Indioceanicola profundi: one gene and its partner. The protein of the gene in region 1 interacts with the protein of each later gene in a pairwise test. Links are inferred from orthologs where the notes say so. Each region holds a gene or a part of one and is shown on either strand. Other genes may lie near its edges.

Region 1 (3,529 bases):
TCGCCGAACGTTCCGGCATTCGCACGATGTTGTTCTTGTGAAGTGAGGAGAGCTTTAGGCCGGCAGCGAAGACTTGACCCTGATGTAGATCAATTGGAAATCGTCCAGTCGCGTCTGTTACCCGTCGGCAACATGGGCGGCGGATGCATGGCGGACCTGTGTGGACGTGCGGTCGATAGCGCGGACACGATGCGCGGTTCAGATCGGCTTGGAGCTGGACGAATGGCAGCGCCTATGCTGGAACGCATTCGAGGCGACGGCAGGATTGCCGATCGCCACATATCTACGCTCGTGTCAGCAGGCTTTCGCAATCGGCCATGATCCTGGATCAGCTGATCCGCGACCATGGCCGGCGAATGCCTAGTACACGCCGCCGGTGCCGGTGCCGACGGTGGGCTGGCGCGGACGGCCCTGCGCGGCCGCGCCTTCCGACAACCAGACGGAGCTGTCATCGCTGCCGTCCAGCACCCCTTCTCCGCCAGTCGGCTCGGTGCCGGGGATGAAGGCCTCCCAGATCGCGCCGCGGTCGCCGGGGCGTGCCGGACGGCCGGTTTCCGCATCCACCCGGACGAGCCGGAGTCCCGGCGGCATGCGGAACGGGGTCGCCGGCTGCCCCTCCAGTGCCGCTGCCATGAAGTCGCGGAAGATCGGAACCGCGATGCTGGAGCCTGTTTCTCTGGTGCCGAGGGAGCGTGGCTGGTCATAGCCGACAAAGATGCCGACGGCCAGATCGGGGGAGAAGCCCACGAACCAGGCGTCCAGGCTGTCGTTGGTGGTCCCGGTCTTGCCAGCCAGCGGTTTGCCGACCTCCCGGATGCGGATACCGGTGCCGCGCTGGACAACGCCCTCCAGCATGGAGACGATCTGGTAGGTGTGACGCGGATCGGCGACCTGCGGCCGGTCGTCCGGAATATTCGGCACCGGCATGGCGTGACGCGGCGGCTCTTGGCCTTCCGGCACGGACACCAATCCAGGGCCGGCAGCGGCCACCCGGACCGGCGACGACGCGTTGTCGTTCGCCGCACCGCCCAATGTCGGCGCCACATCCTGCCAGACAAGCCCTTCGCAACCGGGGCAAGGGCGCTGATCGTGGCGGTAGATCGTCTTGCCGGTCCGGTCCTGGACACGGTCGATAAAGGTCGGCTCGATCTTCTTGCCGCCATTGACCAGCATCGCGTAGGCGGATGTCAGGTTCAGGACCGTCGTCTCGCCCGCTCCCAGCGACATGGAGAGATGGGGCGGCAGGTTCTCGGTAATTCCGAACTCCCGTGCGATCTTTACGATCGGGTCCATGCCGACATACTGGGCCAACCGCACGGTCATCACGTTGCGCGACTTTTCGATACCGACGCGCAGCGGTGTCGGGCCATAGAACCGGTCCGTGTAGTTGGACGGCTTCCACTTGCCCAGACCAGCACCCTGATCCATCGCGAAGGGCGCATCCAGGATCAGCGAGCTGGGGGTGAAACCCTGCTGAAGGGCGGCCAGATAGACGAAGGGCTTGAAGGCGGAGCCGGGCTGGCGGTGGGCCTGGGTGGCGCGGTTGAACTGGCTTATCCGGGCAGAGAAGCCGCCCACCATGGCCAGCACGCGGCCGGTATGCGGGTCCATCGCCACCAGCGCGCCTTGAACCTCCGGGACCTGCCGCAGGGCATAGCTGTCCGCCGCGGCGGGCGCATTCTCATCCCCCTCAACGGCTTCGTCGCCAAGTTCCGCAGCCGCGGCGTCGGCCGGGTCGACCGCCTTCTCCAGCTTTTCCACCAGAACGACGTCGCCTGTGACGATGGCGTCGGAAGGCTGCTTCACGGCCGGGCCGAGCTTATCGCCGTCCAATGCCTTCCGAGCCCATTTGAGCTGTTCCAGCAGGATGCGCCCGCGGCTTCCGTCGGTGAGCCCGACCTGCGCCTCCTCCGGCGTGGTCTCCAGCACGACGGCAAGTTGCCACTCTTCGGCTCCTGCGGGCTTGTCGACGGCGGCGAGCTGGTCCTTCCAGCCATCGAAATTCTCCAACCGGGTGACCGGGCCGCGCCAGCCCTTGCGGCGGTCAAAAGCCATCAGCCCCTCGCGCAGTTCGCGCCGGGCGATGGTCTGGACTTCCGGGTTCAAAGTCGTGCGGATGGAGAGACCGCCCCCATAGAGCTTCTGCTCGCCATAAACGCCCAGCAGTTCGCGCCGGACCTCCTCGACGAAATAGTCGGCCTGAACCATCTGGACGCCGCGCTCAGCCCGGAAGGTCAGGGGCTCGGCCCGGGCCTCCTCGGCCTCCGCCGGCGTGATGTAGTCATCCTCCAGCATGCGGCCGATCACGTAGTCGCGCCGTGCAATGGCCGCGCCGCGGAACCGCTCCCGGTAATACCGGTCCGGCGCCTTGGGCAAGGACGCCAGGAACGCCGATTCCGCGATGGTCAGCTCATCCAGCGATTTGTCGAAATAGGCCAGCGCCGCGGCACCCACGCCATAGGAGCGGTTGCCAAGGAAAATCTCGTTCAGATACAGCTCGAGGATGCGGTCCTTGCCCATGGCCCGCTCGATCCGGTGGGCCAGGATTGCCTCCCGGATCTTGCGCTCCCAGCTCACCTCATTGGAAAGAAGGAAGTTACGAGCAACCTGCTGGGTGATCGTCGAAGCGCCGATCAGCCGCCGGCCCTGGGCAACATTCTGGACGTTCTGGGCCACGGCTCGCGCCACGGCGATCCAGTCCACGCCCGAATGCTCGAAAAAGTTCTGGTCCTCGGCCGAGACGAAGGCGCGGGCGACGCGCCTGGGAATCGCCTCGATCGGTACGAACACCCGCCGCTCCGTCGCGAACTCCGCGATCATGCGTCCATCTCCGGCATGGATGCGGGTGGAGACCGGCGGATCGTAGTCCGCCAGCTGCCGATGCTCCGGCAGGCCCTGCCCGAAGTGCCACAGCCCCCAAACGAAGGCCGCCGCCGCGGCGATACCGAGCAGCAGCGTGATGGAGAACAGGCCGAGTAGGATACGCATCGCAGTACCGGGTCCAGGTGATCGAAGGGCCGCCCAATGAACGCGGCAGGACTGCCGGCGGACCTCGCCGGGCAGGACATCCTACAGATCAGGTGCGATTATGTCGCCCCTATGACCGGCTGGCGAATATCTGCCCGCCGAAATAGTCGTCCACGGCCCTGACCAGACCGCGAGCCAGTTTCTGCCGGTGGCCGGCGCTGCTCAACAGCTTCGCGTCGGCGGGGTGGGAGAGATAGCCCATTTCGACCAGTATCGACGGCACATCGGGCGCCGTCAGCACCGCAAATCCGGCGGATCGCTGTGGATGCGGCAGCAGCTTCACCTGCTTGCCCACCTCCCGCACGGTCAGTGAGGCAAGGCGGAGAGACTGGTTCCGGGTATCCCGCTGGGCGAGGTTGATGAGGATGGAGACCACCTCGTCCGCCTCCCCCGACAGATCCATGCCGACGATGGCGTCCGCCCGGTTCTCGCGTTGGGCAAGCATGTCGGCCTCCCGGTCGGTGGCCTTCTCCGACAAGGTGTAGACTGACAGCCCCCGCAC
Region 2 (3,261 bases), 1.1 Mb from region 1 along the record:
CCGGCGAAGACGGCACGGTGCGCGTCGTTCCCATGGTGGACCCTGCCCGCATCGAGCACGTACAGTTGGTTGATTTCGGCATCCCCGGCGGACTTGCCGCCGAAGCTGTTCAGCCCGGCGGCATGCAGTGAGGACCCCGGCCATGGCCGTGGGCATGTGGCACAGGCTCGACCAGACAGGGCGCAATCTGCTGCCCTTCGCGATCACCGTGGCGATGATGCTGGTGTCGATGGCGCCCATGCGCCTGCCCGGCTTCTCCACCGTCGCCCCGCCGCTGACCTTGATTGCCGTGTTCTACTGGGCGATCCACCGGCCGGATCTGCTCCGCCCCTCCATCGCGTTCCTGATCGGATTGTTGCAGGACCTTCTCAGCGGTGCGCCGCTGGGGATGACGCCGCTGGTTCTCACCTTGTGCTACTGGGTGCTGATCACCCAGCGCCGCTTTTTCCTGGGAAGCTCTTTCCTGCTGCTCTGGTGGGGCTTCGCCATGGTGGCCGGAGCGGCCTCGCTGGTGCAGTGGGCGGCCTACTCACTGATGGAGGCAACCGTGCTGGATGTGAAGCCCGCGGTCTTCCAGGCGCTGGTCGCCATAGCCATATTTCCAGCACCCGCATGGATTCTCATGCGCATCCACCGGGCCTTCCTGAACGAGGAGGGCTGAGCCACATGCTATCCGCCTTCGACCGCGACGCAGAACGCCAGCGCCTGCTTACCCGCCGCATGCTTGTGCTTGGCGGGTTGAAGGCGGGTGCCGTCTCCGCCCTTCTTGCGCGCCTTTACTATCTGCAGATCGTGGAGAGCGACAAATACGCCACGATGGCGGACGACAACCGCATTTCCTTGCGGCTGCTCGCCCCGCCGCGCGGACTGATCGTGGATCGCCACGGCGTTCCGCTGGCAGTCAATGAGCAGAATTTCCGATTGGTCCTGGTCTCGGAGCAGGCCGGCAACCCGCAGGAGGTTCTGGACAAGGTCGCCCAGCTCATTCCGGTAAGCGAGACGGAGCATCGGCGCATCCTGCGCGACTTGCAGCGCTCACGCCGGTTCGCGCCCGTGACCCTCAAGGAGAATCTGACCTGGGATCAGGTCTCCGCCATCGAGGTGAATCTCCCCGACCTTCCCGGCTCCTCCATTGATGTGGGGCAGGTACGGAGCTACCCGTTCGGCGAGGCGACGGCCCATGTACTGGGCTATGTCGGCGCAGTGTCTGAGAAGGAGCTGGTGGGGTCGGAGGACCCGCTCCTGTCCCTACCGGGCTTCCGCATCGGCAAGAACGGGGTGGAGCGGCACCATGACCTCGCCCTTCGTGGGACGTCCGGAACCCAGCAGCTGGAGGTCAACGCCGTCGGCCGCGTCGTGCGCGAGCTGTCGAGGGAGCCTGGACAGCCCGGCCGGCAGGTGACGCTGACACTGGATGCGAAGCTGCAGCATTATGTGCAGCAGCGTCTTTCCGCCGAGCGCAGCGCCGCCGCTGTTGTCATGGATGTGCAGACCGGCGGCATCCTGGCCCTGAACTCCAGCCCCAGCTTCGATCCGAACCAGTTCGCCACAGGTATCAGCCAGGATCTCTGGAGCCGGCTGACTTCCGATGAAACCGGGCCGCTCACCAACAAGGCGGTGGCGGGGCAATATCCGCCGGGTTCCACTTTCAAGATGATCGTCGGGCTGGCCGCGCTGGAAGCAGGCATCGCCACCCCGGACACCCGCGTCTTCTGCCCGGGCCATCTGGAACTGGGCGGTCATCGTTTCCATTGCTGGAAAAAGGGCGGGCACGGCGGCGTCAACATGTCGGACGCCATCAAGCATTCCTGCAACGTCTATTATTTCGAGATGGCCCGGCGCCTCGGCATCGACCGGCTGTCCGAGATGGCGCGGCGGTTCGGCCTGGGCGGCCGGACGGAGCTGGATCTGCCCGGCGAGCGGCCGGGCATGATCCCGAACAGCGCCTGGAAAAAGGCCACCTTCAAGGATGTCTGGCATCCGGGTGAGACGCTGGTGGCGGCCATCGGCCAGGGCTATGTGCTGGCCACGCCGATCCAGCTCGCCGTCATGACAGCGCGCATGGTCAATGGGGGCTATGCGGTGAAACCGCACCTGACCAGCGAGGTGGAGGGACTCTACGAAGCGCCGACCGCTTGGCCGGAGGTCGGCGTGAAGCCGGAACATCTCAAGGTCATGATCAACGCCATGAACCGCGTCGTGACGGAGCCGGGCGGCACGGCCTATTCGGCGCGCATCATGCAGGCCGGAATGGAGATGGGCGGCAAGACGGGCTCAAGTCTTGTCCGCCGGATCACCATGGCGGAGCGCGCCACCGGCGTGAAGAAGAACGAGGACCTGCCCTGGAAGGAGCGGGACCACGGCCTGTTCGTGGGCTACGCGCCCGTCCACGCGCCGCGCTTCGCCTGCTCGGTGGTGGTGGAGCATGGCGGCGGCGGCAAGTTCGCCGCCCCTATTGCCCGCGACATCCTGCTGGAATGCCAGATGCTGGACGCAGCCCGCCTGTCGGCACAGCAGGCCGAACGGCCGCCGGAGCGCGCCGCCGATTCCGGCACACCGGCCAGGGGAACGTCGCTATGAGCGGCTGGGATCTCGGTGCCGATCACGCCAACAACATGACATTGGGTGAGAAGCTGGGGCAGGTGACGTGGAGCCTGGTCCTGCTGATCATCCTGGTGGCGAGCGTCGGCTTCGCCATGCTCTATTCCGCGGCGAACGGCAATTGGGACCCGTGGGCGTCCCGCCAAGCCGTCCGATTCTCCGTATCCGTGGTGATGATGCTGGTCATCGCCATGGTGGATATCCGCATCTGGATGAAGCTGGCCTATCCGCTCTATGCGGTAGCCTTCGTGCTGCTGGTCGCGGTGGAACTGGTCGGGCAGATCGGCATGGGCGCGCAGCGCTGGATCGACCTCGGCTTCATCCAGCTCCAGCCGTCCGAGTTGATGAAGGTGACCCTGATCCTGGCGCTGGCCCGCTATTTCCACGGCGCGTCGGTTGAGGATACGGGGCGTATCCTGTTCATCACGCCGCCGATCCTGATGACGCTGGCGCCGGTCGGACTCGTGCTGATGCAGCCGAACCTCGGCACCTCCCTGATCCTCATCATGGTATCGGGGGCGATCCTGTTCCTCGTGGGCGTCCGCTGGTGGAAGTTCGGCCTGGTCATCGGCTCCGCCCTGGCGGCAATTCCCATCGCCTGGCAGTTTCTGCACGATTACCAGAAGAACCGCGTGCTGACGTTCCTCTATCCGGAGAACG

What was found.
Region 2: the proteins of DOL89_RS04835 (region 1) and mrdA interact in binary tests that used the Escherichia coli proteins (3 or more experiments, as listed by UniProt). The link is inferred for Indioceanicola profundi from one-to-one orthologs.

What each region holds. Positions count from the first base shown.
Region 1 is NZ_CP030126.1:1,031,075-1,034,603, reverse strand. Bases 161-3,375 are described here. They hold DOL89_RS04835 (penicillin-binding protein 1A), read right to left. Parts: upstream 2,989-3,375; coding sequence 361-2,988; downstream 161-360. Other genes in these bases: DOL89_RS04830 (N-acetylmuramoyl-L-alanine amidase family protein), read right to left, coding at 3,098-3,375. Also shown: more of DOL89_RS04830, read right to left, coding at 3,376-3,529. UniProt on the Escherichia coli protein: Cell wall formation. Synthesis of cross-linked peptidoglycan from the lipid intermediates.
Region 2 is NZ_CP030126.1:2,094,949-2,098,209, reverse strand. The notes cover bases 177-3,123. They hold mrdA (penicillin-binding protein 2), read left to right. Parts: upstream 177-666; coding sequence 667-2,580; downstream 2,581-3,123. Other genes in these bases: rodA (rod shape-determining protein RodA), read left to right, coding at 2,577-3,123; mreD (rod shape-determining protein MreD), read left to right, coding at 177-661. Also shown: rod shape-determining protein MreC, read left to right, coding at 1-131; more of mreD, read left to right, coding at 143-176; more of rodA, read left to right, coding at 3,124-3,261. UniProt on the Escherichia coli protein: Catalyzes cross-linking of the peptidoglycan cell wall. Responsible for the determination of the rod shape of the cell. Is probably required for lateral peptidoglycan synthesis and maintenance of the correct diameter during lateral and centripetal growth.